Oceanicoccus sp. KOV_DT_Chl: one gene and its partner. The protein of the gene in region 1 interacts with the protein of each later gene in a pairwise test. Links are inferred from orthologs where the notes say so. Each region holds a gene or a part of one and is shown on either strand. Other genes may lie near its edges.

What was found.
Region 2: the proteins of UNITIG_RS14380 (region 1) and rlmN interact in binary tests that used the Escherichia coli proteins (3 or more experiments, as listed by UniProt). The link is inferred for Oceanicoccus sp. KOV_DT_Chl from one-to-one orthologs.

Annotation. Positions count from the first base shown.
Region 1 is NZ_FQLF01000002.1:2,254,649-2,269,662, forward strand. Bases 1-2,802 are described here. They hold UNITIG_RS14380 (DEAD/DEAH box helicase), read left to right. Parts: upstream 1-647; coding sequence 648-1,958; downstream 1,959-2,802. Other genes in these bases: atzF (allophanate hydrolase), read left to right, coding at 1-464; UNITIG_RS14385 (hypothetical protein), read left to right, coding at 2,094-2,300; UNITIG_RS14390 (DUF4198 domain-containing protein), read right to left, coding at 2,433-2,802. Outside these bases: more of UNITIG_RS14390, read right to left, coding at 2,803-3,263; UNITIG_RS14395 (HupE/UreJ family protein), read left to right, coding at 3,320-4,489; UNITIG_RS14400 (hypothetical protein), read right to left, coding at 4,554-4,931; UNITIG_RS14405 (hypothetical protein), read right to left, coding at 5,023-6,090; UNITIG_RS14410 (hypothetical protein), read right to left, coding at 6,220-6,915; UNITIG_RS14415 (c-type cytochrome), read right to left, coding at 6,957-7,277; UNITIG_RS14420 (thiamine pyrophosphate-binding protein), read right to left, coding at 7,274-9,250; UNITIG_RS14425 (hypothetical protein), read left to right, coding at 9,456-9,791; UNITIG_RS14430 (MFS transporter), read left to right, coding at 9,931-11,178; UNITIG_RS14435 (DUF4136 domain-containing protein), read left to right, coding at 11,268-11,846; UNITIG_RS14440 (tetratricopeptide repeat protein), read right to left, coding at 11,963-12,898; UNITIG_RS14445 (hypothetical protein), read right to left, coding at 13,196-13,426; UNITIG_RS14450 (DUF805 domain-containing protein), read right to left, coding at 13,507-13,872; UNITIG_RS14455 (DUF2238 domain-containing protein), read right to left, coding at 13,921-14,514; UNITIG_RS14460 (RDD family protein), read right to left, coding at 14,641-15,014. UniProt on the Escherichia coli protein: DEAD-box RNA helicase involved in the assembly of the 50S ribosomal subunit at low temperature. Exhibits RNA-stimulated ATP hydrolysis and RNA unwinding activity. Acts before DeaD.
Region 2 is NZ_FQLF01000001.1:373,493-388,487, forward strand. Bases 11,639-14,421 are described here. They hold rlmN (23S rRNA (adenine(2503)-C(2))-methyltransferase RlmN), read left to right. Parts: upstream 11,639-12,381; coding sequence 12,382-13,461; downstream 13,462-14,421. Other genes in these bases: ndk (nucleoside-diphosphate kinase), read left to right, coding at 11,846-12,274; pilW (type IV pilus biogenesis/stability protein PilW), read left to right, coding at 13,485-14,279; UNITIG_RS01765 (RodZ domain-containing protein), read left to right, coding at 14,272-14,421. In the rest of the region: UNITIG_RS01690 (cytochrome c family protein), read left to right, coding at 1-991; UNITIG_RS01695 (CPBP family intramembrane glutamic endopeptidase), read left to right, coding at 1,043-1,876; rimK (30S ribosomal protein S6--L-glutamate ligase), read right to left, coding at 1,887-2,822; Fe-S cluster assembly transcriptional regulator IscR, read left to right, coding at 3,748-4,221; UNITIG_RS25385 (hypothetical protein), read left to right, coding at 4,271-4,420; UNITIG_RS01710 (aminotransferase class V-fold PLP-dependent enzyme), read left to right, coding at 4,368-5,417; Fe-S cluster assembly protein SufB, read left to right, coding at 5,455-6,891; Fe-S cluster assembly ATPase SufC, read left to right, coding at 6,939-7,718; Fe-S cluster assembly protein SufD, read left to right, coding at 7,715-8,971; UNITIG_RS01735 (iron-sulfur cluster assembly accessory protein), read left to right, coding at 10,266-10,622; more of UNITIG_RS01765, read left to right, coding at 14,422-14,995.

The DNA of each region.
Region 1 (15,014 bases):
AGGCTTGTGGTCTACCCATGGCGACGGGGAGTCACCCTTTACCTCAGCCAGCCATAGCAAAACAGGCTGCCATAGAATCAACAGTGGAGGTGGTTGTTTGTGGCGCGCATCTTGAGGGGCAGCCATTGAATTGGCAGCTGAGTGAGCGCGGGGCCACGCTTATGGCTAAAACCCATAGTGCTTCCAATTACTTATTGTACGCCCTCGCGGATGGTAAGCGGCCAGCGATGATGCGTGATGAAGATGATGGTGTGGCGATCGAAGTAGAGGTCTGGTCATTACCAATAGAAAATTTTGGCTCCTTCGTGGCCGGTATTCCGGCTCCGTTGGGGATTGGTAAAGTGGAGCTGGCGGATGGTCGTTGGTTGAGTGGCTTTATTGCCGATGCCTCGGGTTTGGTGGGGGCCAGTAATATCAGCTCCTATGGCGGTTGGCGGCACTGGCTGGCTGCGGCTAAAAGCTAGGGCATCTATACTTCAGGATCAATGTTTAGATTCCTCCGTTGAGTGTAAACGCCCGGTGGAGGTTTTATCCCTGACTCCCCCGCACCCCAATGTCTCCGTTTGCTACGATATTTATCCCCAAAAGTGGCGCTGAATCTGTAATACTTCCCCACCAGTATTATCATCTGTTTCAGGAATACGCCCTTGCCCTTGCTACACGATCTTTCCCTGCACCCCAAATTATTAAAAGCACTGGATAAACTCGGCTTTACCGAGGCCACACCGGTGCAGGCAGAATCTATCCCGGGGGCTTTGGCGGGTAAAGATTTGATGGTTTCAGCTGCAACCGGTAGCGGTAAAACCGCTGCTTTTTTACTGCCGTTGATCGACCGGCTGTTGAACCATGCCGCCCCTAACAGTGCCACCAGAGCACTGATCTTATTGCCGACTAGAGAGCTGGCGCTGCAAACCAAAAAGAACTTTGAGCAATTGGCCGCGTTTACCCCTATTAAGTGTGGTTTGATCATGGGTGGTGAGGCCTTCAAACATCAGGTAGCCACGTTACGAAAAAACCCGGAAGTGATTATTGCTACCCCCGGGCGACTGGTCGATCATATTGAAAAAGGTACTACCGATTTTCGCGATCTTGAAGTGTTGGTGCTGGATGAAGCAGACCGCATGCTGGATATGGGTTTTGCCATTGCCATGAATGCCATAGCCGATTGTTGTAACAAACAGCGCCAAAATTTATTGTTTTCAGCGACCTTGAGCCACAAGGGCCTGGGGCAAATTCTTAAAACCTTTAATCAACCCCTATCTATTGAGGTTGGTTCGCCTCGTCAACAGCATCTGAATATTCAGCAGCAATTAGTATTAGCCGATTCGATCAAGCATAAAGAGAAATTGGTTACGGCCTTAATTGCCGAAGAGCAGGCCCGCAAGGTATTTGTGTTTTGCAATACCCGCCAGCACTGTCAGCAATTAAGTCATGTGTTGAAATATAATAAACTGAAAGTAAATTTTATTCACGGCGAGATTTCGCAAAACGACCGCAAGCAAATTATGAATCAATTCCGTCAGGGCAGTATTGATGTGCTGGTGGCAACCGATCTCGCTGCCCGTGGTCTGGATATTGATGATGTGGATTTGGTTATCAATTTTAATATTGCCCAGTCCGGGGACGATCATATCCACCGCGTCGGAAGAACCGGGCGCGCAGGGCAGGAAGGCAAAGCTATTACCATTATCGATAGCAATGAATGGAATCAAATGTCTAGCATCGAGCGTTATTTAGGTATTCGATTCGAGCACAGAGTGGTTAAGGATTTAAAAGCGAATTATACCGGTCCTAAAAAATTGAAAAATTCCGGTAAGTCAGTAGGTGCCAAAAAGAAAAAGGTCTCTAAGGCAGATGCTAAGGCCAAGGCTAAATCGGCGAAGAAAAATAAAGCTGGTACAGGAAATTTAAAACCGGTGACGGGTGATGGTTTTGGGGTGATGCGGAAAAAGAAGTGACGCCAGAGTTCTGTTTTTTAGTGTAATTTTCCGCCTTGGTGCAATTAAATCAAGTAGATTTTGGATAGTAAATAATAAGTGCGCTAAGAGCTTGTATCGTTTGGCTATTGATACACCTATTTAGGAGTAATTAATTTGTTTAAATTAATTCTACAATCAATCGGCATTTTTATATTGGGTACAGCAGTGCTGGCTATCATTGCAAGATTCACTTTTCATGGTCAGTATGATGAAATGACCATAGTGCCGAAAATATTGATTGGGATATTATACTGCCTGCCGATTGTGGTTTCGGCCAGCTATTTTGTAAAAGGCTACAAGCTTACGGTTGCAAAAAAGTAGCAGGGAAAGAGCGCGTTTTTTTGCAACTTGGGGGTCGCATCCGATTTTGTGATCGGCTGAAATAGCTGTAGCGATAGCGTATGGGTTTGCTAATAGGGAAAACTGAGAAGCATTTCAATTTTTCATGAGGTATTACTTTGATTTATCAACGGCAAAACTGGTTGACGTCCATAAACTTTGCCATACCGCTTCAGTTGATGCGCTAAGTTCAGGAGAAGGCCTCACCATATGGACTGCGCTCACCATAAATTCACCACCTTGCAGCACTGGGATTACAATTTTACCTTGATCATCGGTGATTAATTGGGCTTCCAATACCTTGTCACCAATTCGGTTAAATATCAGTGCTTTTTTATTGGTAAAAGGTTTGCCTTGCCATAACAGTTGCAGGCTAATATTGTCCTGCTTGGCTGACAGCTGATAGGGATTGTCATTTACCACCCATTCAAAATCCAGACCTAATATTTGATCTTGCCCGTCGCCGTTACCGACCGCGATTAAACTTTTGACATAGCGTTTGTAGGCTTCAGTAAAACCGCTGGCGGGCAGTCCGCGTTGCTGATGTTCCGTCAGTACCCAGTCAAGTCCTGACTCGGTTAAAAACCCAGTGAATTTTTCCGGGCTTGGGTAGACCACAGTAGAGTTGTTAGAAATATAGGATGCTATATGTAAACCTTCACCTAAGGGGAGTTGGCTAAGTGCGGGTAATTGTCCAAATCGGGATTCGATCTCTACCGTTTTATTAGCCATGGTTAGTTCAAACGTCTCAAAATTAGTTTTGAAATAGCGCAGTGGTTCGCCTTTAAAGTGTTGCCCTACGCGTAAGTTCGCTTCAATCAATGAGCGCTCTTGTAACTGGAAGTTGAGCGGCTGTAGCCAAAATTCATGACTGTAACCGGTAATGCAGTGAAGGATTAATCCAATGAGTGATAATAGCTGTATATATAATTTGTTATTGCTCATAATAAGCACGCTAGCCCTGACTGAAATTAAATCAACTATAACATTTATTAGACATTATGAATTATTTTAAAAGCTTACAAATTGTTTTCCTGACGATACTTCTACTACTGAGTAACGCCCTTCATAGTCATGAAATTCGGCCTGCTATCATCGATGTTAATATCGCACAAAATGGCGAAATCCAGATACAGTTAATCGTTAATTTGGAGGCATTAATTGCAGATATCGGGCCGCAGCATAGCGATACGTCACAATCTGAAAATGCCGAATTCTATGACAGGTTACGAAAGTTATCGGCTGAGCAGTTAGCTGAAGAATTGCAAATTTTTTCTCCGCGCTTGCTACAGGATACTCAACTGCGTGCTGACGAGTTACCAGTGGTATTGGATATTATCTCTAGCAATATACCCGCCGTGGGTGATGTCGAATTGGCGCGTGATTCGGTTATTAACATGGCAGGGCAGTTACCGCTAACGGCGCAAACGCTCAGTTGGAGGTGGGGTGAGCGCTTGCCGTCGGCAGCCTTACGGGTTAGCACCAAGCAGCAAGCCGATATTTATACTGCCTATTTGCAAAATGGCCAAGCCAGTAAAAAGATTAATGTCTCTGGAATATTAGTGTCGGGTGGTAGTGCGGCAGCGCAATCAGAGATGGTTCAGCAAAGCAGCTTTGATATTTTTAACAATTATCTGTTAGTGGGCTTTACCCATATTTTACCCAAAGGTTTGGATCATATTTTATTTGTGGTGGGTTTGTTTTTACTGTCCACCCAGTGGCGGCCACTATTGTGGCAGGTGAGTAGTTTTACTCTCGCGCATACGGTGACGCTGGCACTGGGTATGTTAGGTATCGTGACCTTATCGCCGGCGATAGTGGAGCCATTAATTGCGGCATCGATCGTTTATGTGTGTGTGGAGAATATTTTTGCCGCTAAGTTAAGCCGTTGGCGACCGCTGTTGGTATTTGCTTTTGGTCTGCTGCATGGTCTGGGTTTTGCTGGTGTATTAACCGAGATTGGTCTCTCTAGCCAAAGTTTTGTTACCGGTTTGATTGCGTTTAATATCGGTGTTGAGTTGGGGCAGCTGACAGTGATTGCCCTGTGCTTTCTTATTGTGGGTTTTTGGTTTGGTAATAAACCCTGGTACCGGCAACAGGTCACGATACCCGCCTCAATAGGGGTTGCTTTAATTGGAGCTTATTGGTTTATCGAAAGAGTATTTTGGTAAAGCATTAAATCATAGGCAATAAAAAAGGGCTATTAAGCCCTTTTTTATTGCTGGATTAGAAAAATTAATAGTCAGTCCAGTCGCCGCCCTGAAAGCCGCAGCCAGTTTCCATTGATTCCCAGTCACCATCATAGTAAACCCACTTTACTTCGCCAGTGTCACAGGAGCCTTTGGCACCTTCCATAGAGCAATCACCTTTGGCGTGCTTAGAGTCGCTGTTGTCGTCAATGCTGCCTAATACTTTACAGCCAGCTGCATTAGCGGGTTGCTCACAAGTTTTTACTTGAGAATCCATCATGTTGTTTTGCAGCATATAGGTACAGCTACCATCACCGGCCTTGCCCTTTGGAGCACCGTCATCTTCGCTGTGTAGCCCGGCAAAAGCGCTGCTGGATAGGGCGATGGCTGCGGCTAGCGTCAAGCTTTTCGAGAATATTTTCATAAGAGGTCTCACCTTATTGTTGTGTGGAGTGAATGTATTGGTTCGATTACAAAATTTACTACTAGTAATACGATCATAGTATAAAAACGGATCAGGGTGCATCTACTTCGTGGCACTCATCCTCCGTTCTCGGGTTGCCATCGTCATCGCAGGTGATCCCTTCTTTGGCCACCCATAAGGGGGTTCCTGCAACAATCATTGTTGGTACCGCAATATACCCTTTGATGCCACCGATGGCTAAATCATTGAGTGGGTTAATAATGATATCAACTTGTCCTTTGGCAACCGCTTTCTCACAAACAGTTAAATCATTAACGTATTTGGTTTTGATGGTGTGCTTGGGCATAAATGCGCGGGCCGTCTGGGTAGTTAAGGGACCAGCACAAATGCGTACATTCGGGCGCGATACTAAATCGCTAAAATGTTTTATCTCTTTAACCAAAGGAGACTTTTCCGGAATATGAATATATTGGCTGGAAGCGGTCATGGTACAGCCGAAGCGACGTGAAATGCGGCGGCGTAAACCCTGGGTATTTCCACCTGTGGCATTCAATTGGGAAACAAAATCGACTTTATTCGCAGTTAATACCGACGTTGCTGGCAGCCGGCCCGGAGGCAGTACTACAGATTCAAGTTGCAGTTTGACGTTGTAGTGATTGCTAATTTCATCCAGTACCGCCTGTTGGTATTTTTGGCTGATGCTGGAAAAATACCATGCGGTATTAGCTGGGGTTTCCGGTACTCCCTGAGTGAGTTGACGAATCACGCCGCTGTCCAGAATATCTTTGAACATGCCTACAGGTTTTTCTGGCCAATGGGCGATTTCAGGTTGGGGTAGACAGTCGGCCATGCGCACAATGTATTGCTTGGCTGCACCGGGTTGGTTGCTGGGCTCAGACTCTAGAATGGCTTGATCTTTGCCGCTGGCTAACACTCTTACCCAGCCGGCATCAAAAGCGCGGATCAATTGTTCGCGGCCCTTCGCGGTTTCGGCTGCAGACCAGTTGCCATTGCGCGCGGGCAGTTCCTCTACTTTGGACATTGCGGCACCACCATGGGCACCAGCATAGCTAAAAGCGCTGAACAACAGTGCGGTCAGCACGGTGCTGGAAAACATAGTGCTTGGCAGCAAAGTGGCAAGCGTGTTTCGAAACTGCATCCTTAGTCTCCGGATATGGCTACTGATATTAAGCAACTGAACTCTAGTGCCCTAATATAATCTTTGATCCCGTAATGATGTGCAAGACTATGTAAAGCTTTGTTAATTATCGACTTCATTGGGCAGAAATTAATACAAACTCTTAATAACCCGGTGGGCCAACTCCTCTCCCAATATTTTCCCAAACATGCCCAGGACCGGGTTGTGTTGCATTGAGAGTTGCTCGAAATGCTGCGCGCGTAATTGAATTTGCGCCAGACTGGAGGAATCGACCGGACCGATATTGTTTGCCCAAATAATCAGCCATTGTTGCATGTAGCTTAGTGCTTGTTGTTCTAGCTCTAGTTGCTTGGCTGGCTCGGCGTCAGTCATAAAAAATAGCGGTGAAATATAATTACGTAACCATAAGCCCTGTGGCGGCGTGAGATGAAATTGCTGCATAGCCTGCAGGTAATGTTCACTGAGTGGTTGATAGTATTGCTGATAATAGTCAGGCGCTGTGGCTAAGTCGCGATGAGGAAAAAAATCCATATCAAGATGCAGCTTGTCTCCCATTAAGCTGAAGTCACTGCCGAAACGTGGCACGTCATAGTGGTATTCGGGTTTGATTACCACAAGCGATGCCACCATGCCAGGGCCAGTAATAAACTCAGCGATGACCATTTTAGCAATTCGTAAACCGCTGAAAACAAAAACTGATCCTATCTTTTCACCCTGTAAAGTGTTGATTGTGTTTAAGTCTTGATAGTCTGCGTTTAGTGTTAATTGCAGAGGGGCGGCAGTTAAGTCGTAAAGTTGCTGGCTTAAAGCATTTTGAAAGATCATTGAGCAAAAATTCCGAAAATTATTGATTAATTGTATTAAAGTCAGGGTTGTGTAGACAAAATAATATCGACTAACTCTCGTGCCTGTGGCTTTGATAGCGTAGGGTGAGCGATCATCATTTCATTGCCCCACACACCGCTGCCACCGTTAATAATTTTATCACTTAGATAGTGTTGCTGATCTTTTCCACCGTAACGTTGCGCTATAGCCAAAAAGCTGGGACCAACGCCAGCCTCTGTTAACGTGTGACAGGAAAAACAATCGTAGTCATCAAAGACATCCAGGTCATTGGCCACTGCGCAAAAGGGCAGTGCGGTGACGAAGACAATTAGCCAATAATATGAAATTGTTTGAGGGATCACACTTTTTTATCTCGCAGTGCCGCAATATCAATATCCGGGTGCCAGTTATCGTTGGCGCCTTTTCCTTGTTGCATGATTTTGGCGTCGATTAAATAGGCTTTGCCACCTCGATTGGCTATAGCGGCGCGTTTCAGTGCTGCGGTCATCTGTTCGGGCTTGCTGGCGCGTTCAGCGGCGACGCCGAATGATTCCGATAATTTAACAAAATCCACCGGCGGGTCGCCCAGATAGCAACTGATGTCTTTCCATAAATGACGGCGTGCTTTATCTTTAGCCAACGGCGAAAATGCGTAGATGCGTTCGCGTTCACCGTCATAGGCCTCGTTATCAAAAATGACAATGGTAATAGGTATTTGGTGACGAGCGGCCATCCAGAGTGTTTCACTTTGACCAAACAAGAATCCGCCATCACCCAATAAGCAAACCACTTGTCGGTCAGGTTGAGCGACTTTAACACCCAGTGCAGCACCCACGCCCCAGCCCAAAGCAAAGCCGGTAGTTTGGCCGATAAGCCGTTTTCTCTTGCCGGCTTTTTTATCGCTGTAAAAATTTAACCACTCTAAGGGTGTGCGATTATTGAGTTCCGAAACGATGATGGCATCTTTTTCCAACTGTTGCTCCAGTTCGTAACCGACACGATCCCAGCTCATTGGTGAACTATTCCAGTCGGCTTCAGCCTGTTCTTTTTGCTTGCGCTTTAATTTTTCAAACTTTTGTTGTAGTGCTTGTAAGCGAGGCGCGCTTATTTTTGCTAAAGCCTGTTCGCTAATCATGGTTTTAATGGCACTTTTAAGTGCAATAATCGTTTCTTTAATGCCACCGGCAATAGCAATATCCGTTGGTGAAATATTACCGATGTCACTGTACTCCAGCCGGGCGTGAATAATATGGGCTTTTGCTGGCGGTGGTGGAGCGATAATCCCCCAGCTTGGCATTTCGCTACCCAAATTTAAAAAGACATCTGAGCCAAATAATCCGCGTGGTGCACCAGGTCCATAAAAACCTGCGAATAATGGGTGGTTAAATGGGAAGTCACCATAAACGGAGTACCCTTGACTAACAGGAGCGCCGAGCATTTCAGCTAGTTCAATAATCTCATCTACTGCATGAGCGCGAGTGACTTCGTGGCCGACATTAATGTAGGGGCGCTTGGCATTAACCAGTAATTTTGCTGCGGCATTAATCAGTTCGGGTTTGGGTTGCAGATTAACATCAACCCGGAAAAGACTTTGCGGGTAGACTGTTTGTTTTTGGCCACCGTTATCCAGTACATTACGCGGGTAGCGGATATGGACCGGACCGCCGGGTGGTGTGTTTGCCATTTTTAATGCGCGACGAGTAAATTCACTAACACGTTCAATATGGTGTATCTCCCAAGCCCACTTGGTAAACTGTTTCATCGGTTCAATCCAGTCATCCATTTGCTGAAATTGATTGCGGCCGCGATAGTCGGTGGCTTGAGCATCTGAAAATACCGCGATCGCAGAGCGGTCTTTCCAAGCGTTATAGAGGTTGTTCATGGCATTGGGTACAGCAACACCCGGTAGAAAAAGTGCTGCTGTTTTACCGCTGGCCAGCTCATAACCGTGAGCCATAGCGGCGGCCTGCCCTTCCTGCAGGGCGAGTACGAATTTAATTTGCGGACGCAACGCCAGGGCATCGAATAATGCACTCATGCCGGTAGCTGTGGTAGCAAAAATATATTCAACATCAGCGGCCAGTAAAGTTTCAACTAACACATCCGCGCCGGTGCCTTCTACTATCTTGCCAGCACGCGGCAGCTGTTCTGAATCTGATTTGTCATCAGCGACCATTTTCGCCATTGATTGCGCGGCAGTACCTGACAAACCCAGTGCCATAAGCGCCTTGCCAAAGCCTCGCCGAGAGAGTTTGCCGTCCAATAACTGTTTCACGGCGAACTGTACGGTTGAGTGGTCGTCAGGGCTTGGGGTGTCTGATGGTAAGTCTGCCATAGTGCCGATTCTGCTTTTAGATGTTTGCGCTCAGTATATGATCAGCCTACACAGGAATAAATGTCCTTAACACTCTTTACCATATCTTTACTGTTAATGCGGTTATTTTTGCCGGCATTGATAATAAGATATTTCAAAGTTCGCGTGGCGTGGGAAGCAATACGTGGCGGCTCGTCAATACTGGATAAAATGTAGTAGGTCTATAATGAAGAACACCATCACGTCGAGAAAAGCGATAGCCTCTTTAGCTACGTTGCTATTAGTGACCCCATTGGGTGCCTATGCCGGCAGTTGTAATTTTGTGCAAGAAAATATGTTTGCGGGTCCATTTAATGTCTGTGCTAGTCCTGTTGATGCTGGGCGTTGTGAAGAATTTGGTGATGAAGGCTCTAATGCTGACGCTAATTATACTGATGCAAGTTGTGTGACCGATAAGGTCATTGGTACATGTGTGATGGAAGAGTACACGCTAATTTATTACAGCGGTGAAGCTGACTCTCTGGAAGTGGGTTGCAGTTTTCAAGGTGGTAATTGGAAGTAAGCATTTAGGCGTCTAGCCATTCTTTATCCAGTAGCATTTCTGCTGCTGGGGTCTCTCCTATTAAATCTCTGTTATTACACTATCAACTTAAGATAAACATCGATACATTAACGCTATTTTGCTAGCAGTAAATTTCTTGATGCTGGCAAACATGCTAATGGTCTATGGATTGGTGTTGATGATGGAAAAATCTACTAGTGCCTATTTCAACCGCAATGTTCTATTGCTGACATTGGTGCAGGCGTTGGCTATGAGTATTAGCCCCGCGCTTATTTTTATTGGTGCCATTATTGGTGGTCAATTGGCGCCTACGCCAGAATGGGCAACTTTACCAATTGCGGTTATGGTAATCGGTACAGCGTTAGCCGTGTATCCCGTGGTGAGTATGATGCAGCACTTCGGGAGACAGCGGGTGTTTATTGCTGCGCTAATGTTAATGGCAGCAAGTTGCGGGTTAATAGTGTTGGCTTTGCAATGGCGGAGTTTCGTGCTGTTTTGTACTGCGGTTATTCTTATAGGTTGTAGTTTGGCGGCGATTCAACAGATTCGCTTCGCGGCTATGGAAAGCGTGCCAAATCAACAAAAACCCACAGCAGCATCAATGATTATGCTAGCTGGTGTTGTCGCTGCGTTTCTTGGCCCTGAAGTAATGGTTCGCGGTCAAAGTTTAGCGGCAGTAAATTTTGTTGGCTCTTTTGGTCTATTATCTTTGTGTTTTGTTATTGCTGCTGCAATATTGTTGAATTATCGGCAGCCGTCGGCCCCAACATCGACTGCGCAGCCTGTTGCATCCGCTACGCTGCCACAGCTTTTTTCACACCCATTATTTGTAGTGGCATTGACCGGCGCAGGTGTGGGCTTTTTGTTAATGAGTTTCGTCATGACAGCGACCCCTGTCAGCATGCATGATCACAATGGCCACAGCCTGAGTGATACTAAATGGGTTATTCAGTCACATGTCAGCGCCATGTTTTTACCTTCGCTGGTGCTACCCTTGTTAATAAATCGTTTCGGTATAGCTACCATGATGGTGATGGGGTTGGGTTGCTATGCAATTATGGTAGTTGTTGGTTTGTCAGGTGTAGGAGTGTTAAATTATTGGATTGCATTGATATTTTTAGGCATAGGTTGGAATTTCTTATTTGTGTCTGCTACCAGTTTACTACCGCAAACGCATAAGCCGGAGCAACAATATAAAGCGCAAGCAGTTAATGATACCGCAGTATTTTCGATGCAAGCGATAGCGGCCTTAAGTTCGGGTGTGGTATTAAATTATTGGGGTTGGGAGTTTTTATTATGGACTTGTGTGCCGGTTATAGTGGGGCAATTAATACTCATTAAAATTTGCTATCAGCGGATGGCTGCTATTAATAAAGCTGTCAATTAATAAAAGTGACGGGCAATATTGCTTAGAGTTGTTAACCGGTTATTACCGTGTTAGTTTGCCTGCACATAAATGACAGGGGTGTTGTAAGTATGTTGCAAATTTTGAAAACTGTTTTTTTAGTCATGTTGATTGCTGCTTGTGCTAATGGTCCAGAATTGAATTATGATTATTTGTTGGATAGAGATTATTCTTTGCTAAAAACCTACCGTTGGTATGATGATGTGTATAGCTCCAAAGAGGCCGAGTATCGGAGTTATAATGCTTCAGACAAACGTGTCCGAACTTATATTGATCGTGAGTTAATTGCTAAAGGTTACCGCCTATTGAATGAAGGTAAAAGTGACTTTTTAATTAATTACCATATTTCAAAACAAGAGCGATATTCGAATAGTCAATTTAATGATTATTATGATAGAGGGATGCATGGTGCCGTGTCGACCGGCACCATGGGAACTGCAGTTGCTGTGGGCTATAGTAGCGGTAATAATGAGCCTCGTACTTATAAAGAGGGCACCGTGGTGATTGATATTCTAGCCACTGCTGATAATAAAATTATTTGGCGTGGTATTGCCGAGGGTAGATTACCTAAAGAACTATCCCAGGCTAAACGCAATCATATAGCGAATGAGCTCGCTAAAGAAATGCTAGCGGAGTTTCCGCCTAAGTAGTTTTTATAGCAGCATACACATGGCTTGATGCTCAACAACTATTGACATTATTCATTGAATATAAATAATTTACCAATAGCAATCAATAGAGTACACCAGTGATGATAGGCGTAGTATTAATTAATGGCTAATAGATCTTCTTGAAGTAAAATTCTCGCTAAAAAATCCTCAAATAAGGGTTCATCAGCCTTTAGATTTATGGCTTTTAGTACTAACTTTTTCGCTAGTAAATAGTCGCTCGACAGTTCTGCCTCCTTAGCCAAAGAATAAAAATAATAAGGATTTTTTTGGCGGAGTTTTCCTAACCTGGTTAAGAAAATCTCGGCATTATCCGTCTGACCCTGCTGGTCATACAGTGTGGCTAGATTATTGATTGCCGCATAGGCGAACGGATCAATGGCTATAGCCGTTAAATAGCTTTTTTCGGCTTCAATTAATTGCTGGTTGGCTTTATAGGTCGCGCCTAAGTTAGACCAAAAGCTGGCTTTTTGCGGAAATAGTGCAATTGCCTTAGTTAACAGTCGATAGGCTTTATAGTGTTCGCCATTAGCTAGGGCTGACATAGCCAGGTTGTTATAAAATAAACCGGCAGCTTGCTTGTCGCCAATGGTTGTTGCTTGAATAGTTCCTTGTAACCGGCTGCTATTGATTTCAACCACAAGACGTTTATTGGTAGATAAATCGATAACAGAATTAACATGAATGTTCATTGATACCATCGCACCGTTTCGGTCCCACTGCGGATATTTTTCTACTATTTGAAAGTGGGCTTTTAATCCATAATGCCTGGCGAGTGCGATATAGGCATTGGCAAAGCCAAGGCAGTTAGCACTTTTTTGTTGAAGCACGTGTTCAGCAGTGAGGGTGTCAGTAGCAAAGTATTCAATGCCAAGGAAGGCAGGGCTAAGTAATACTTGATGGAGCATTCGCGCCCTAAATTCTGCCGGTTGGGAGTGGTTAATATAGCTATCAAAATACGCGATAGTACCCGGGTTTAGTAACAGTGGAGTGTAATGTTCATTCTCGGCAAGGGCTTGTTTTGGACTTTTCATGCCAGCGTCAGTTTGAAAATCTGCAATGTGCTGGAATGAAAATGTAGATTTTGGTATTCCGATGCAACCGTTTAGTACCAACAGCGAGAGAAGAACGCTGCAAAAGCCCAGACGTTGATAGAACCAGAAAATAGACAATCTGACACCTTAATAGCGACTTGGAGAATTTAATTATAACGTTAGCAGTTACTTTCCGAATGATTAGAAAATTGTATTGAAGGGGGTTTATATAACTATGTGTTCTTTACAAGTAGAATCTAATGCGGATGGTTGGCAATCGGCTGGAAATATTACCCGTTAGCTGTGTTGAGATAGAATAAATTGCTCTTTGGTATATTGCTTCAACAGCGTTAGAGGATCAACGTTTTGTAGAACGCCGACGCCGTGAGGGTAAACTAAAGAATACTCCTGACCGATTAATTGATCATTCTGATAGACGCTGACAAAGACTGTGTGAAAGTCACTGCGAGTCCTAAGTTCGTAGTGCTGATTATTGAATTGAAATATTTCAATGTCGTGATGTTGCATGGTAAACCTTGCTTGAAGCCCCTGATAAAAGTCAAGGGGGGTAATTAAGCCTTGCCCCCCAAAGCTACAGCAGAAATAGCTTAGTCTGCGAGTTTCGGTGAAGCGCCGTATTCATTATCAGCCTCGCTGTCGAGCAGCATAAAGACGAGTAATATCAGTGCGCCTATTAAGGGAACTAAGGCAATTAGAATCCACCAGCCGCTGCGACCTGTATCGTGCAGCCTTCTGATACCGACGGCTATAGAGGGTATGAGCACTGCCAGTGCATAAAGCCCGCTTAATAAGCCTAGCCCGGTTTCAGGGCTTAGGCTGCCAGTTAAACCATCGATAAAAGTTAGTACGATACTAAAGATCAAGTTAAACAGTACAAAGTTCCAGTACTCCTTTCGACGAGCTCGGCCACTGAATTGTGCATATTTTTTTAATACTTCAAGATACCAGTTCATAGTTTTCTTCCTTGTTTCCCCGTTAAAAATTCAGGCAATTATGGGGAGTTAATTACCTGAGAGTGAATTTTTAAGCTGATTATCGTGAAGACGGGATAGCATAAGCAGTGAGCAGATGGTGCCTAACAATGCCATCGCCATATCCGATTGCGTATCCCAAATATAACCTTGCGTGCCTAAAAACGCTTCGGCGTTTTCGCCGGTGGCAAGCGCCACCCACCATTCAATTAGCTCGTAAAAGGCACTAAAGGCTAAACAAATAGATATGATAATAAATCCCATCCAGATGCTGCCATTCACTACCTGACGGCGGAGTAATATTTCACGTGCCACGAGTGCGGGCACAAAGCCTTGAAAAAAATGGCCGACTTTATCGTAGTTGTTTCTTTCGGCGCCAAACAAACCATCAAAAAAAGGCACTTCGGCATAGGTGTAATGGCCGCCTATCATGAGCACAATGCAGTGTAATAACACCAGGCTATAAAGTATGGGTGTTAGTTTGAACGATTGAAAGCTTATAGCAAGCAGGATTACAGCGATCAGTGCAGGAGTAACTTCAAGAAGCCAGGTGAACTGATCTTTGGGGTTGATACCTGACCAAACTAAAAAGACAGTAAATATTATTATCCACAGGGCTCTAATATTTTGACCCTCCTTATCGGTTACGTAAACTCGATGTACTTGATAGTCGGCTTGGTAAAAGCAGTTTAGCGCACACTAAATTATCTGCCAGGCTTTAAATTCAGAGTTGGTGTTTATAGTATGCGATTAGTTATTTTTAATGACAACACTTTTTGCTAGCTTGTCATGCCACGCTTGTTTTTTTCTATCCCAGATCACCCAAAAAAAACCAATGCCAAAAGGTAAGGCAGAAATAATATAGGCGAAGTATCGGATAAGGGATTGTAATGCTGTCAATTTTTGACCGCTGCTAGCGTCAACAACGGCGAGGTGGAAGATTAGTTTCCCGGGTGTTCCTGCGCGGTAGCGCCAGAATAAAAGAGTGGCAACAATTGGCAGTACCCAGCTTATGAAAATGTCAATATAACCTAATACAGGTGGGGCGTTTTCTGCTAAATAGGCTTCGCCATAAATAAGATACAGTATCGGTGCGGTGAAGGCCAACAGAATAAATGTATCAG
Region 2 (14,995 bases), on another replicon or contig:
AGGTGAGGCCGATATCGCAGGACCTAATTTACACCAGCTTTTTAAACGCAAGGTCGGCGCTAAATCAGGCTTCAATTATTCAGCGGTGCTGAAGAATGATCAGCGTGACTGGACGCCAGAGTTATTTGCCGCCTATGTTCAGAACCCCGCCGCAACATTACCTGGTAATGCGATGCCTGCGGTTGATATACCTGTTGATAAGGTGCGTCCATTGCTGGCCTATGTGATGCGTACGGGAGAGTCAGTAGATTGGGATCAGCCAAGCAACAAGGGGACGGTGGCCGGCGGGCTTGATGGTGAGCTGCGGGATTCAGCGCCTGAGTTCTGGCAGCTCTATATGGATAACACGGTGAAATTCACCGTGCCTTATGAAGACCGTAGCTATAGTTTTGTCGCCTATTTTAATGAAGATGGCACGGTAACGGGTAACAACCGCGGGCTGCAAGGTATTTGGCGGATGCGCGATAAGCGCAGTTTCTGTTTTGCCATTCAACGTATAGCGGTGCACCCTTATGAGTGGATGCACTGCGTACGGCCGAAAGTACTGAAAAATATGCAGTTTGGAAAAGTGGTAGATACTCTTACGCCAGTGAAAGGTTTTGACGACTTTACAGTGGATGTGACATTTATCGAAGATCGTCCCCATCCTTTGGAAGGTGATGCGCACCCTGACTATTGGACTTTTTTGTTCAACAATACCATGCGATACGACGTTAAAATCAACGGTAAAACTGAAGTCATAGACGTATTATTTAATCGGGATAACTCTATTAGTAGCCCGCAAGGCGTCACGGGACAATGGCGCACAGAAGGTGACGGACGCAAGCAGGATAAGATGTGCTATCACCTCGATAATGTGCCAGGTATGGAGGGCCAGTTGAGTGAGTGTTTTGCGCTGGTGCTGATGTTTAATCCTAGAGTCGGTGCGCGCTGGCCTTCACGTTTTGAGCAGGGTAATACTTACTGGGCTGAAGTGACCGAAGGGCGCTAACTTACTTTTTATTTTGTTGCTAAAAATAATGATGTAGTGGGAAATAGAAACATGACAGCCATTGAAACTGAGCGAGCGTTCGCGCCTAAATCTTATGCCTTTGTGATCTATATATTATTGGCGTATGGCTTTACGTGGCTGCTTACTGTGCCGCTGATGTTATCTATAAGGGGCGTCATTAGTATTCAGTTACCGCATAGTTTGGAAATGTTGGCAGCCTTTGGGCCGATGCTGGCGGCATTGGTAGTATGTCGTCACTATGCTGGTGCCGAAGGTGTTTATCAATTATTACGTGGTTTTGGTCGATGGCGGGTTGGCGGTTACTGGTTGATTTTTTCTATTGTTAGCCCTTTTTTTTTGCTGGGATTTGCCGCGATGATTGTTGGCGTTAGCAGTGGTAGCTTTCCAGATTTTGCTAGCACCGGAGTTTTGCAATTATTAACCCTTGCGGGGCTGTATAAAATAGTTGTGGTGACCGGCTTGGTACAAGGTGTGGGTGAAGAGCCCGGCTGGCGAGGATTGGCGCTGCCTTTTTTACGTGGTCGCTATGGCCCTATTGTTGCGTCGTTAATTTTATTTCCTATATGGTTTTTTTGGCACTTGCCAATGTTTCTATCGCGGCCGGAATTCGGAGTGGCACAGTTTTTAGGGTTTGCTCTGGGTATTTTATCCGCGACCATATGGTTGACATTGCTATGGGACAAAACCCAAAGTATTTTGATTGCAGTGTTATGGCATACGTTAATTAATATCGCTCGCAATATTGCCCTGGCTGTTTCGCCAGCCCTGTTTATGACGATAAATGTGACGGTACTACTAGGCGCTATACTGATTGTTATTTACTGGATATTTTATGCTAAAGCTGCCAACTCGGGTGTTAGCTAGTTTGGAGCATCTAAGCACTGGCTTCGGCGTTAGCTATTTCCGGTAGCTCTCGCTTCCATTTTAATTTCTTTTCAATGGCAGCGATGATCATGCCAGCAATATCTTTACCGGTGGCCGTCTCGATTGCTTCCAGCCCCGGCGATGAATTGACCTCCAATAACAAGGGGCCTTCTTTTGAGCGGATAATATCAACGCCGGCGATTTGCAAGCCCAGTGCTTTGCTGGCTTTTACTGCCATCAGTTTTTCTTCCGGGGTTATTTTGACTATCTTTACTGAACCGTCCACATTAGTTTTGGGACGAAACTCTCCCGGTACTGCTTTGCGTTCAATTGAGGCGACTACTTTATTATCAATGACAAAACAGCGCAGATCACGGCCGTTAGTCTCTTTAATAAATTGTTGTACTAGCAAATTGGCATTGAGTGATTTAAATGCGTTGATAACACTTTCCGCTGCCTTTTTGGTTTCTGCTACCACCATACCTTTACCCTGATCGCCATCAAGCAATTTAATAATCAACGGTGCACCGCCGACCATTTCGATCAAGTCATTGGTATCCATGGGGGAATTGGCAAAACCAGTAGTAGGGATGTTGATGCCACTTTTCAACATCAGCTGGAGTGAAAATAACTTATCTCTTGCTTGAGTCACTGCGCTAGAGCTATTGGTGGTGTAAATGCCCATGCTTTCAAATTGGCGAGCGAGTGCCGTGCCGTAATAGGTGAGGCTAGGGCGAATTCTTGTCACTACTGAGTCGAGGTCGTCGAGCAATGCGCCACCCCGGTAGTGAGCTTCGGGCTGATCGGCATCTAATTTCATATAACACTGCTTGATATCAATAAACAACATTTCATGGCCGCGTTCTTCCCCGGCTTCGAGTAGACGTTGATTGCTATAAAGCTCTTCATTGCTGGCCAGCAAACCAATTTTTAGACCGGTTTTTATGGTTTCTGTCTGGCCATAATATTGTTCGATTTGCTGTTTGTTGATGTCGCCCAGAATACAGCGCCGAGCGGGATCGATAATTAACCGTTTTTTCATCGCTTCCCGCCCCAGCAGCATTCTAAAGCCCATCGAGTCACGGTTGGCGAGTGTCAGCTCAACTTCCCAGACGTTATCACCTAGCTTGAGTTGTGAGGAAATGACAAAGCGGGTTTCCGGCACGCCACTGGAGCTTTTAACGGTTCGTTTGTCCAGTATGGGGCGCTCACAACGGATGACGGCTTTGCGGTTGTTTTGTACCGGATGAACTTCAAAACTGACCCAGGGCACTCCATCTCTACGAAATTGATGAATGTTAAAGGCGTGGATGGATGAGGTTTTGGCGCCGGAGTCAATGCGGGCTTTGATAGCGGGTACACCCAATTCCGGGAATGAGCACCACTCGGTGCTTCCAACAATCGTTTTTGCTTTTTTACTATCCATTCTTTGCCTGTTATTAAATTAATTAAGAGCGCTTTTCTAATGGAGAAGAATTCACCGAGCATTACCTGGTTGGATGGTAGAGCGGTGTCCGCAACGCCCCAAAACCCGCAACCTCCGAGATAATCTGGACGCCAACTCTACTAAAATCCCATGCTATTAAACAGCAGCAATCCTGTTTATCTTAATTGGCTGATTAATACTGTGGTAAATATTGATGTTTATCGTCTTGGGGCGTTGGCTGGGCTGGTGAATAGGATTGCTAGGCCTTTACAAATCTGTATAATGCCGCGCACTTCGCAAGGTTATTAATAGCAGTATTCTTCCACTTGCGGTCTAGCTTTCCATTCTTAAGGTAAATCCTACTAAAACAGTAGGTTATATACTTGACTAAATTAGTAGGTTATTGCATAGTGGCGGCCACTCTCATTGTGCCGGAATTTCTATTATGCGTTTAACAACAAAAGGCCGATACGCAGTTACTGCGATGCTCGATTTGGCGATTCATACGGATTCAGGCCCCATCAGTTTGGCGGATATATCCCAGCGGCAGGGCATCTCCCTGTCATATTTAGAGCAGTTGTTCGCTAAGTTGCGGCGTGGTGAGTTGGTAAACAGTGTGCGTGGTCCCGGCGGCGGTTATTTATTGAGCCGCAGTGGCGCAGAAATTTTTGTCGCCCAGATTGTTGATGCCGTTAATGAGACAGTCGATGCCACGGGTTGTGGTGGTGACGGTGATTGCCAGCAAGGTGAAAAATGTCTAACGCATCATTTGTGGTGTGACCTTAGCGATCAAATACATTCCTTTTTGAGCAGTATCAGCCTGGCTAGTTTGGTGGATCGCCATGAGGTGCAAGAAGTATCTGCACGTCAGGATCGTGATAAAGCCGAGTCTGCTATCCCAGTAGCGACTGTTCTTTAATCGTTTATAGCGTTCCAGTATTGAGAGTAAAGATAGTAAAGAGATAGCCATGCAGCAGCCCATATATTTAGATTATGCCGCGACTACGCCTGTCGATCCTCAGGTGGCGGCAGCTATGAGTCGTTGCTTAACGATGGATGGCTTTTTTGCCAACCCCGCGCTCGCATATCTATGGCTGGCAGGCAGAAGAGCAAGTTGAAGCGGCGCGGCGAAATGTCGCTGAGCTAATAGCGTGTGATCCGCGCGAAGTCGTTTGGACGAGCGGGGCGACTGAGTCAAACAACCTGGCGCTGAAAGGGGTAATGGAAGCCGTTGATTTTAATGGTCACGTGATTACCTCAGTAACCGAACATAAAGCAGTGATCGATCCGGTTAATTGGTTGCAGCAGCGCGGCGTAGAGGTGACCTGGTTGCATCCTGACAGTAATGGCGTGATTCGTGTTGAGCAGGTGCGTGAAGCTCTTAGGGAAGATACGCGGCTGGTTAGTTTGATGCATGTGAATAATGAGACAGGGGTGATTAATCCAGTTGCCGAAGTGGGTGAACTGTGTCGCCAACAGCAAGTCTTATTTCATATAGATGCAGCGCAATCGGCAGGCAAGTTGCTACTGGATGCGCAGGCTTTACAGGCAGATTTGATTAGCTTATCGGCACACAAGTTTTATGGCCCGAAAGGGGTGGGAGCACTGTATGTACGGCGTGAAGTGCAACCGCAGCTTAAGCCTCTTATTCACGGTGGTGGTCATGAGCGCGGTATGCGTTCAGGTACCTTGGCGACCCATCAATTAGTAGGGATTGGCGAGGCGGCAAAAATCGCTGCTACTGTGGTTGCTGATGAGGCGATTCACATTGCCAGTTTGCGCGATCAAATGTGGCAGGGTATTGCCGATTTACCCGGCGTGCGGCGTAACGGTGACACCGCTCAGATAGCCCCCGGACATCTAAATGTCTGCTTTAGCGGCGTTGATGGTGAAACATTATTGCTATCGCTGCGGCAATTGGCGGTGTCCAGCGGCTCGGCTTGTACCTCGGCCAGTATGGAGCCGTCTTACGTTTTAAAAGCGATGGGCTTAAGTGATGAAGATGCCCATAGCTCGATACGTTTTTCATTGGGGCGTTTTACTAACGCTACGGATGTGGCGCAGGCCATTGACCATATCCGCACCATTTACACACAGCTACAGCAAACGGCCTAAGTTGTTTACGTAGCAATTTATAGAAAGAGTTAACACCATGACAGAGCAAATTAATCAGGCGTTAAAACGTGAATACGAAGCGGGGTTTATTTCGGCTATAGAGTCGGAAACCTTTGCTCCCGGTTTAACCGAAGATGTGATCCGGCGTATTTCGGCGATGAAAAATGAACCGGAATGGATGTTGGAGTGGCGCTTAAAAGGCTTTGCGATCTGGCAGGAAATGGAAACGCCAGAGTGGGCGCATGTGCATTATCCGGAAATTGATTTTCAAGCGATATCTTATTATTCTGCCCCCAAAAGCATGGCGGATAAACCCAAGTCTTTAGAAGAAGTCGACCCTGAATTATTGGCCACGTATGAAAAGTTAGGCATTCCACTCCTTGAGCAGCAGATGCTGGCAGGGGTGGCGGTTGATGCGGTGTTTGATTCGGTATCGGTGGTGACCACTTTCCGGGAAAAACTGGCGGAATCCGGTGTGATTTTTTGTCCCATCTCTGAAGCCTTGCAGGAATACCCCGAGCTGGTAAAAAAATATCTCGGTTCTGTGGTACCGCAACGTGATAATTATTATGCCGCGTTAAACTGTGCAGTCTTTACTGATGGTTCTTTTGTCTATATTCCTAAAGGCGTGCGTTGCCCAATGGAGTTGTCGACTTACTTCCGCATTAATGAACAAAACACCGGACAATTTGAGCGCACTTTAATTATTGCTGATGAAGGTAGTCACGTTAGTTATCTGGAGGGGTGTACTGCTCCGCAGCGCGATGAAAATCAATTGCACGCGGCAGTAGTGGAACTGATTGCTCTGGATGATGCTGAAATAAAATATTCCACCGTGCAAAACTGGTATCCCGGTGACGAGAACGGCAAGGGTGGTATTTATAATTTTGTGACCAAGCGCGCCGTCTGCCATACCAATGCCAAGGTCTCCTGGACACAAGTCGAAACTGGTTCCGCAGTAACCTGGAAATACCCTAGCTGTGTATTGCGCGGCGATAACAGCGTCGGTGAATTTTATTCCGTCGCGCTGACTCGTGGCATGCAGCAAGCCGACACGGGTACCAAAATGATTCATATGGGTAAGAACACCCGTTCAACGATTATTTCCAAAGGTATTTCAGCGGGTAAGAGTAATAACAGCTATCGCGGTTTGGTCCGCATGGGACCGCGTGCCGATGGCGCGCGTAATTTTACCCAGTGTGATTCGCTGTTAATTGGTGACCAGTGTGGCGCCCATACATTTCCTTATGTCGAATCCAGAAACCCTACCGCCATTGTTGAACATGAAGCCACCACGTCAAAAGTGTCAGATGATCAGATGTTTCTTTGTCAGCAGCGTGGCTTAAATGCAGAAAAAGCCGTGTCGATGATCGTCAATGGTTTTTGTAAGGAAGTCTTTAAAGAATTGCCGATGGAGTTTGCCGTAGAAGCGGGCAAGCTGTTAGAAATTAGTCTGGAAGGATCAGTCGGTTAACTTATAGTCACCGAAATTATCCGACCAAAATCAAGGTATTAAACAATATGTTGTCGATTAAAAATTTACAAGCCAGTGTCGAAGACAAGCAAATTTTGAAAGGTCTTACGCTGGACATCAAGCCCGGTGAAGTGCACGCGATCATGGGGCCAAATGGCGCCGGAAAAAGTACCTTGGGCTATGTGATTTCCGGTCGTGAGGGTTACGAAGTCGATGGCGGTGGTGTCACTTTGAATGGTGTCGATTTGTTAGAGTTGGATGCTGAAGAACGTGCTCGCGCCGGTTTGTTTTTAGCGTTTCAATACCCGGTAGAAATTCCCGGTGTCAGCAATATGGAATTTATGAAAGCCGCGGTGGATGCCCAGCGCCAAGCGCGCGGTGAAGAGTCGTTAAGCTCAAGAGAATTTTTAAAAATAGCCAAAGAGGCTTGCGCCCAAGTCAATTTGCCTTTGGATTTTTTAAAGCGTGGCGTTAACGAAGGATTTTCCGGCGGCGAGAAAAAGCGTAATGAAATCATGCAGATGATTTTATTAAAGCCCAAACTTTGTATTCTTGATGAGTCAGATTCAGGTTTGGATATTGATGCTTTACAAGTCGTTGCTGAAGGCGTTAATAGTCAGCGCTCTGAAGGTAGAAGTTTTATTGTAATTACCCACTATCAGCGCTTGCTGGATTACATCAAGCCTGATTTTGTGCATGTGCTGTCTGACGGCAAAATAGTAAAAAGTGGCGGCGCTGAATTAGCTCATGAACTAGAAGATCAGGGTTATGCCTGGTTGGTTAAAGGGCCGGAATCAGAGCTGGATTCGCAGGAGCAGTCTGCATGAGCCAGTGGTTACTGAATGCAGTAAGCCGTGCCGAAGCGGTAGATGATTGGTTGGCGCCGAAGCGGCAGGCATCACTACAATTGTTGCGAGATACGCAATGGCCAACGCGTAGGACCGAAGCTTGGAAATACACGCCGTTAGTGGCAATTGCTGATTCGACATTTACCAGTGCGGCGAATCACGCGAAAGTCAGCGTCGACCCTGTCGAGAGTTTAAACAGTATCGATTTGATATTTGTTGATGGAGAGCTGGTGACGCCGGTGGCCGACAATTTACCCGCTGGCTTATCGATAACAGCTTTTGCCGAGGTGTCTGCCGAAGATAAATTGTGGGCAACAGAAACGTTTAGCAATGCCAAGCCGCAGCGGCATTTATTTGGTTTGGTCAACGATGCGTTAGCGACCTCGGGTTTATTAATTGATGTAGCGGCAAATGCTGACATAGCGCAACCGCTGCGAGTAGTTGTCAGATTAAGCGAAGGTTGTGAGGCCCATACGCGGATATTGGTGCGTGTCGGAGAGAGCGCCAAAATTGCTGTGGTTGAAGATTTTGATGGCAGTGCGCCAAGCTTTAATACCGGCTTTGCTGAATACGACATCGCTGCAAATGCTGAGCTTGAGCACTACCGTTTCGCCTTGCAGACTGGTGAGGCACTATCTATTGGTGGTAGTCACTTTAACTTGGCGGCCAAGGCAAAGCTCAATAGCACTTTGGTTGGGTTTGGTAGCAAACTTTCAAGACTCGATGTTGATGTCAATTATTGTGGTGAGTTCGCGGAAACGCAGATGAATGCCATTTACTTGCTTGATGGGGAAGAGTTGTTTGATTTGCATAGCACTATTGAACACGCAGTTCCTAATTGTACTACCGAAGAAAATGTTCGCGGTATTGTGGCTGATCATGCTCGTGCCGTGTTTAACGGTCGTATCCATATTCATCGCGATGCGCAAAAAACGCTGGCCGAATTGAATAATCGTAACTTGTTGTTGTCGCGTAATGCCGAAATCAACACCAAGCCTGAGCTGGAAATTTATGCCGATGATGTGCGTTGCGCGCACGGCGCTACGATTGCCGAGATTGATAAAAAGGCCTTGTACTATTTACAGTCGCGGGGCATTAGCAAGGCGCAGGCACAAGTTATGCTGAGCTTTGGTTTTATCAATGAGTTGGTTGATCAAATGCCGAATACCATTTTGGCTGAGTGGTTGCGGCCACAGTTGCGTGAGCGTTTTGCGCAAATGGAAGTGAAATAAAGGTTGGATGATGAGTGTTGATATGAATACCGTGGCAGTTGCAACTTCAGGATTTGATGTTGAAGCTATTCGTGCCCAGTTTCCCATTTTGGCTCGCCAGTTAAATGGTAAGCCTTTGGTGTATTTGGATAACGCTGCAACTACTCAGAAACCCCAGTGTGTGATTGATGCGCTGGTACATTATTACACCACCTGCAATTCCAATGTGCATCGTGGGGCTCATCAGTTGGCCGATGAGGCCACGCGTTTATATGAAGGTGCGCGAGATATTATTGCGGATTTTTTGCATGCCGCTAATCGCTGTGAAGTTATCTGGACGTCGGGCACTACTGAATCGATAAATGTCGTTGCTAACGGTTTGTCCCAGTTGCTGTCTGCAGGTGAGGAAGTGTTGGTGACAGAAATGGAGCACCACGCTAATTTAGTTACGTGGCAGCAAGCGTGTTTAAAGGCCGGAGCGACCTTGAAAATTGCGCCGATTAAAGACAGTGGCGAATTGGATCGCGATGCATTTAGTCAGCTGCTTTCCAGTAATACTAAGTTGGTGGCGTTTCCTCATGTGTCGAATGCTTTAGGTACATTGAATCCGATCGAGGAACTGACTGCAGAAGCGAAAGCTGTGGGTGCCTGGGTTTTGATTGACGGTGCACAGGGTGTTGCTCATGAGTCCGTTGATGTGCAGGCGTTGGACTGTGACTTCTATGTATTTTCAGGGCATAAATTATTTGGTCCCACTGGTGGTGTGTTGTGGGGGCGTGAGGAATTATTGACCGATTGGCCGGTATGGCAAACCGGTGGTGAAATGATTGCCGAGGTGACTTATCAAACTGCTCGCTGGAATGTATACCTTACAAGTTAGAAGCAGGTACCCCAATATTGCCGGCGCGATTGGTATGGGGGAGGCCGTACGCTGGTTTTCGCAACTGGATATTGCTGCAGTGCAGACCCATGAGGCGGCACTCTTGGCGCACGCGACCGAATTAGCTCAGGCAGTTGATGGCTTGAAGTTAGTAGGCACTGCCCCAATAAAGTAGGGGTGTTGAGTTTTGTGATGGCGCAAGGACACCCGGCAGATATAGGCTTTCTATTGGATCGGCAGGGTATTGCGATCCGCACCGGGCATCACTGTGCTGAGCCTTTGATGGTGAGGATGCAAGTACCCGGTACTGCCAGGGCATCTTTTTCGCTCTATAACACATTGGCTGAGGTTGATGCCTTATTTGCCGGTTTAAACAAAGTTAAAACAATGCTGGGCTAAGTCGCGGGCTTGGTGTTACCAGTTGATGGAGTAGATATGACAGTTGCAAGCTTTGATCCGAATGCCCAAACGGTCAGCATGACCGAGGCCGCCTTGCGCCATTTTGAGCGCGCGTTGGCTGGCAAAGAAGGAAAAATTGTTCGTTTAAGCACTAAGGAGAGTGGCTGTACCGGCTATGCCTATGTGTTGGATTTGGTCGATGCTGCCGAGGACGGGGATGTGGTATTACAGCCCAATGATCAAGTCGGCTTGGCGGTTGCCGCCGATGCCATGGCGCTGCTGCACGGTACCGAAATAGATTATGTGAATGAAGGTGTGAATAGCGTTATTAAATTCAATAACCCCAATGTGGTGGCCGAGTGCGGCTGCGGCGAGAGTTTCAGCGTAGCCTAGCTGCAGGAAAACAATATGCAGCAATCGATGGTAGTAACCCAGCGCGACTGTCCCGCGCGGCGCGTCCCTTCCGGTGAGCCGGTAATTATTCCTGTTGGGCAATTTATATCGATCAACCAAAGTCTAGGGGTAACTATACCGTTACCTGGCAGGGCAATATGCTGCGGATTGATGGCACCGATGCTGAGGCCATTGGGCAGCAGCCGGAAGTGCTGGAGTTTGTTGATGATGGCAGCGGCCAAATCAATGAGCAGCAAGTCTGGCAGGCGCTGGATAGCATTTTTGACCCTGAAATTCCGATCAGCCTGGTAGAGCTGGGTCTGATCTATAAAGTGGCGATTGACCAGGCTGCCGGTCAGGTCAATATCACCATGACCTTAACTGCCCCCGGTTGTGGAATGGGGCCGGTATTGGTCAGCGATGTCGAATACCGGACCGGTAAAGTGCCTCATGTCAAAGCGGTAAAGGTAGAGTTGGTGTTTGACCCACCCTGGAGTCGTGAAATGATGAGTGAAGAGGCCCAGTTGGAAGCGGGATTGTTTTTTTAGCGGCCTTTATGGCTCAGAACCCCGCAGCACAATGGCAATACGGCGAGTTTAAACATGGTTGGCAACGATGGTTAGTACTGACGAAATCCTTGAAGATTTATCCTTTTTTGACGATTGGGAAGAGCGCTACAAATACATTATTGATCTGGGTAAGGATTTACCGGCAATGGATGCGTCTCTGCATACCCCGAGCGATTGGTCAAGGGCTGTCAAAGTAACGTCTGGCTAGATGTTCAGGTTGATCAGAGTGTGCTGAATTTTACCGTTGATAGCGACGCAGTTATTGTCAAAGGTCTGTTGGTGCTGGTGATGGCGGCATTTGATGGTAAGACCGCAGCGGAAATTACCGCTTTTGATGTCGATGGCTACTTTCGCCAGCTCGATCTGGAGCAGCATTTAAGCCCTACTCGCGGTAACGGTCTGAAGTCGATAGTGGCGCGTATTCAAGCTATCGCCAAGGCGGCGCAGGCAAGCTGATTGTCTGTGTGGCAGCCAGCCAGAGAATCCTCTAAAAATATCTCCTAAGTGCGTATTATTTATACTATTTTTCCGTAAATGTGCGTATAATTTGCGGCTCTAAAATTTCGTCGATTGGGCAGGAACCTAATCGCCAATTTACCCTCTCAAGCTTCGGTGAGGTATTCGCCGGATTAAGATTAAATGACGGAGTCTCCAATGTCAGTTGAACGTACTTTTTCTATTGTTAAGCCCGATGCAGTTGCCAAGAATGTTATCGGTGAGATTTACAGCCGTTTTGAAAAAAATGGCTTAAGCATCGTTGCAGCAAAAATGCTGCGTTTAAGCCGCGAGCAAGCTGAAGGTTTTTACGGCGAGCATAAGGGTCGTCCGTTTTTCCCCGCTTTGATTGAGTTCATGACCTCTGGCCCGGTAGTAGTGCAGGTATTGGAAGGCGAAAATGCTATTGCCAAAAATCGCGAGCTGATGGGTGCTACCAACCCTAAAGAAGCCGCTGCCGGTACAATCCGTGCTGATTTCGCTGAATCAATTGATGCTAATGCTGTTCACGGTTCTGATTCTCCAGAATCAGCAGCGCGCGAAATTGCTTACTTCTTCGCGACTAGCGATCAGTGTGACCGGGCGTAAGCTCAAGTTGAATGATAGATGACTGACCCTGTTCAGCACGCATCAGTCGATGCAAACACGAAAGCCCCAGCAGATAAAACCAATCTGTTGGGCTTTCGCGTGAACAGATGGAAGCATTTTTTCTGTCTATGGGGGAAAAACCTTTCCGTGCCCAGCAAATACTGAAATGGATCCATCATCAAGGTGTCGATGACTTTGATCAAATGACTAACGTCAGTAAAGTATTGCGGGAGCGGTTAAGTGAGTGTGCTGAAATCCGGCCCCCTGAAATTGTTTCGCAGCACGACTCGAGTGACGGTACCCGCAAATGGGCGATTCGCGTTACTGGTGGCAGTTTAGTAGAAACTGTATTAATTCCTGATGGCGAGCGCGGTACCTTATGTGTGTCGTCACAGGTCGGCTGCAGTCTGGATTGCAGTTTTTGTTCAACCGGCAAGCAAGGGTTTCAGCGTGATTTAACCGCTGCTGAAATCATCGGCCAGGTTTGGTTGGCCATAAAATCCTTTGATGGCTTTCCCTCTACCAATAAGCGTATTGTTACCAATGTGGTAATGATGGGAATGGGTGAGCCGCTATTGAATTTTGACAATGTCGTTGCTGCGATGAATATCATGCTGGATGATTTTGGTTACGGGATTTCAAAGCGTCGTGTGACGCTGAGTACTTCCGGCGTAGTACCTGCACTCGATAGATTGGCTGAAGTTGCAGAAGTGTCTCTCGCTATTTCGCTGCATGCGCCTAACGATACTTTGCGTAATGAACTGGTACCGATCAATAAGCGCTATCCTATCGCAAAATTATTAGCATCCTGTGAAAACTATTGGTCCAAGCAGTCGGATACACATCGCGTTACCACCGTCGAATATACGTTGATTGCCGGTGTTAATGACTGTGTCGAGCAGGCAAAAGAATTAGCCGTATTGCTGAAAGATTTCCCCTGTAAGATCAACCTGATTCCCTTTAACCCGTTTTCATTGTCTGATTATCGCCGTCCCAGTAAAAATGCCGTTGATCGTTTTTGGAAAATACTAAATGCAGCGGGTTTTGTTACCACCATTCGCAGCACCCGCGGTGATGATATTGATGCTGCTTGCGGACAACTGGTGGGTCAGGTGGCTGATCGCACGAAACGTAGCGAACGGCACAGAGCGAACTATACTCAAACTCAGGTATTAAATGTTCGCTAATGAAAGATAACGGGATATGGGTAATGAGGTTTCAACATAATAAAGTGATTAGAGTGCTGGCTAGATTATTACTGCTGTGTTCATTGTTAGGTTTAGCCGCTTGTGTGACCACAGAACGGGGTGGAATAGGCGACAAGCAAGATGATGTGAAAGCGCTGGAGTATTCTGTGCAACTAGCGCGAACCTATATTCGCGAAGGTAATTGGCAGGCAGCCAAGCGGCATTTGAAAAATGCACTGGAAATTGATGATACCTCCTTTGAGGTCTATGAGGCATTGGCCTTGGTGTTTCAAAATACCGGCGAATTCGAGTTGGCTGAAGAAAATTATAAAAAGTCGATTAGGTTAAATGGTGATTTTTCCCGGGTTAGAAATAATTACGCCACATTTTTATATTCTCAAAAACGTTATAAAGAAGCCACTGAGCAACTGGAAATCGTTGTTAGCGATACCTTGTATGAAAGACGTGCGGCTGCCTATGTGAATTTGGGGCGTGCCTATATGCAGTTGAATAAACTGAATAAGGCCGAAGAGTCTTTTAATCGAGCTTATTTAATGCAGCGCCGGAATTACGCCTTGATGTATCAACTGGCTGATGTGTATTACCAGTTAGGCGATTATCCAAAATCACAACAATATTATGACGCCTATCAAGCGCAGGCAAAAAAACAGCCCGCCGAAGCGTTGTGGCTGGGGATTCGCTTAGCCGATAAGTTTGATGATCGAAATAAGCTGTCGAGTTTTGCTTTAGCGTTGAAAAACTTATATCCAACCTCAAAAGAATATTTGCTGTATAAGGAAGCTTTTGGCAATGAATGATGGTGTCGCTTCAATGATTGATGAGCTGTTAGCAGATAGTCCTGGGAATGCACTGCGCAAGTCTCGTGAAGCTCAGTCTATGACTGTTCGTGAAGTGGCTGAACAATTGCGGTTGTTACCGCGTCAGGTAGAAGCGCTTGAATCTGACGATTACGCTAACTTGAACGGTGATATTTTTTGTAAAGGCTATTTAAAGTCTTATGGAAAATTGTTGGGTCTGAATACTGATCTTTTAATCGAAGCGTATTTACAAGTCCGTCCGACGGTTTCTACTAAAACAAACTATGCACCTAAAAATTACGGGCCAGTTCAAATTCAAACGCTGGGTAAAGGCCATTCTCTTCAATATTGGTTTTTGGCTGCCACTCTGCTTGTTATCGCGATTTTGTGGTTGGTATTGGGGGGTGATAGTAGTGCGGAAAAAAATGTAGTGGTTGAGAGTACTGAAGTTATCGTTGATCAGCAGTTAGCAACTGATGCCGAAACTGCGGCCATTATGGCTGGTAGTGCTATTGATCAGGAGTCTGCTGATGACATGATAGCAGCGCCCACCGCGACTGATACTTTAGTCGCGGAGGCAGTGTCGCCAGTATTATCCCAATCAACAACAAACGGGCAGCCAAGGCTGACGTCAGCAGGCGCAGAAAGCGTTGAGTCCGAGGCTAAAAGCTTGCTGAATTTTAGTTTTACCAATGATTGTTGGGTTGAAGTGAAAG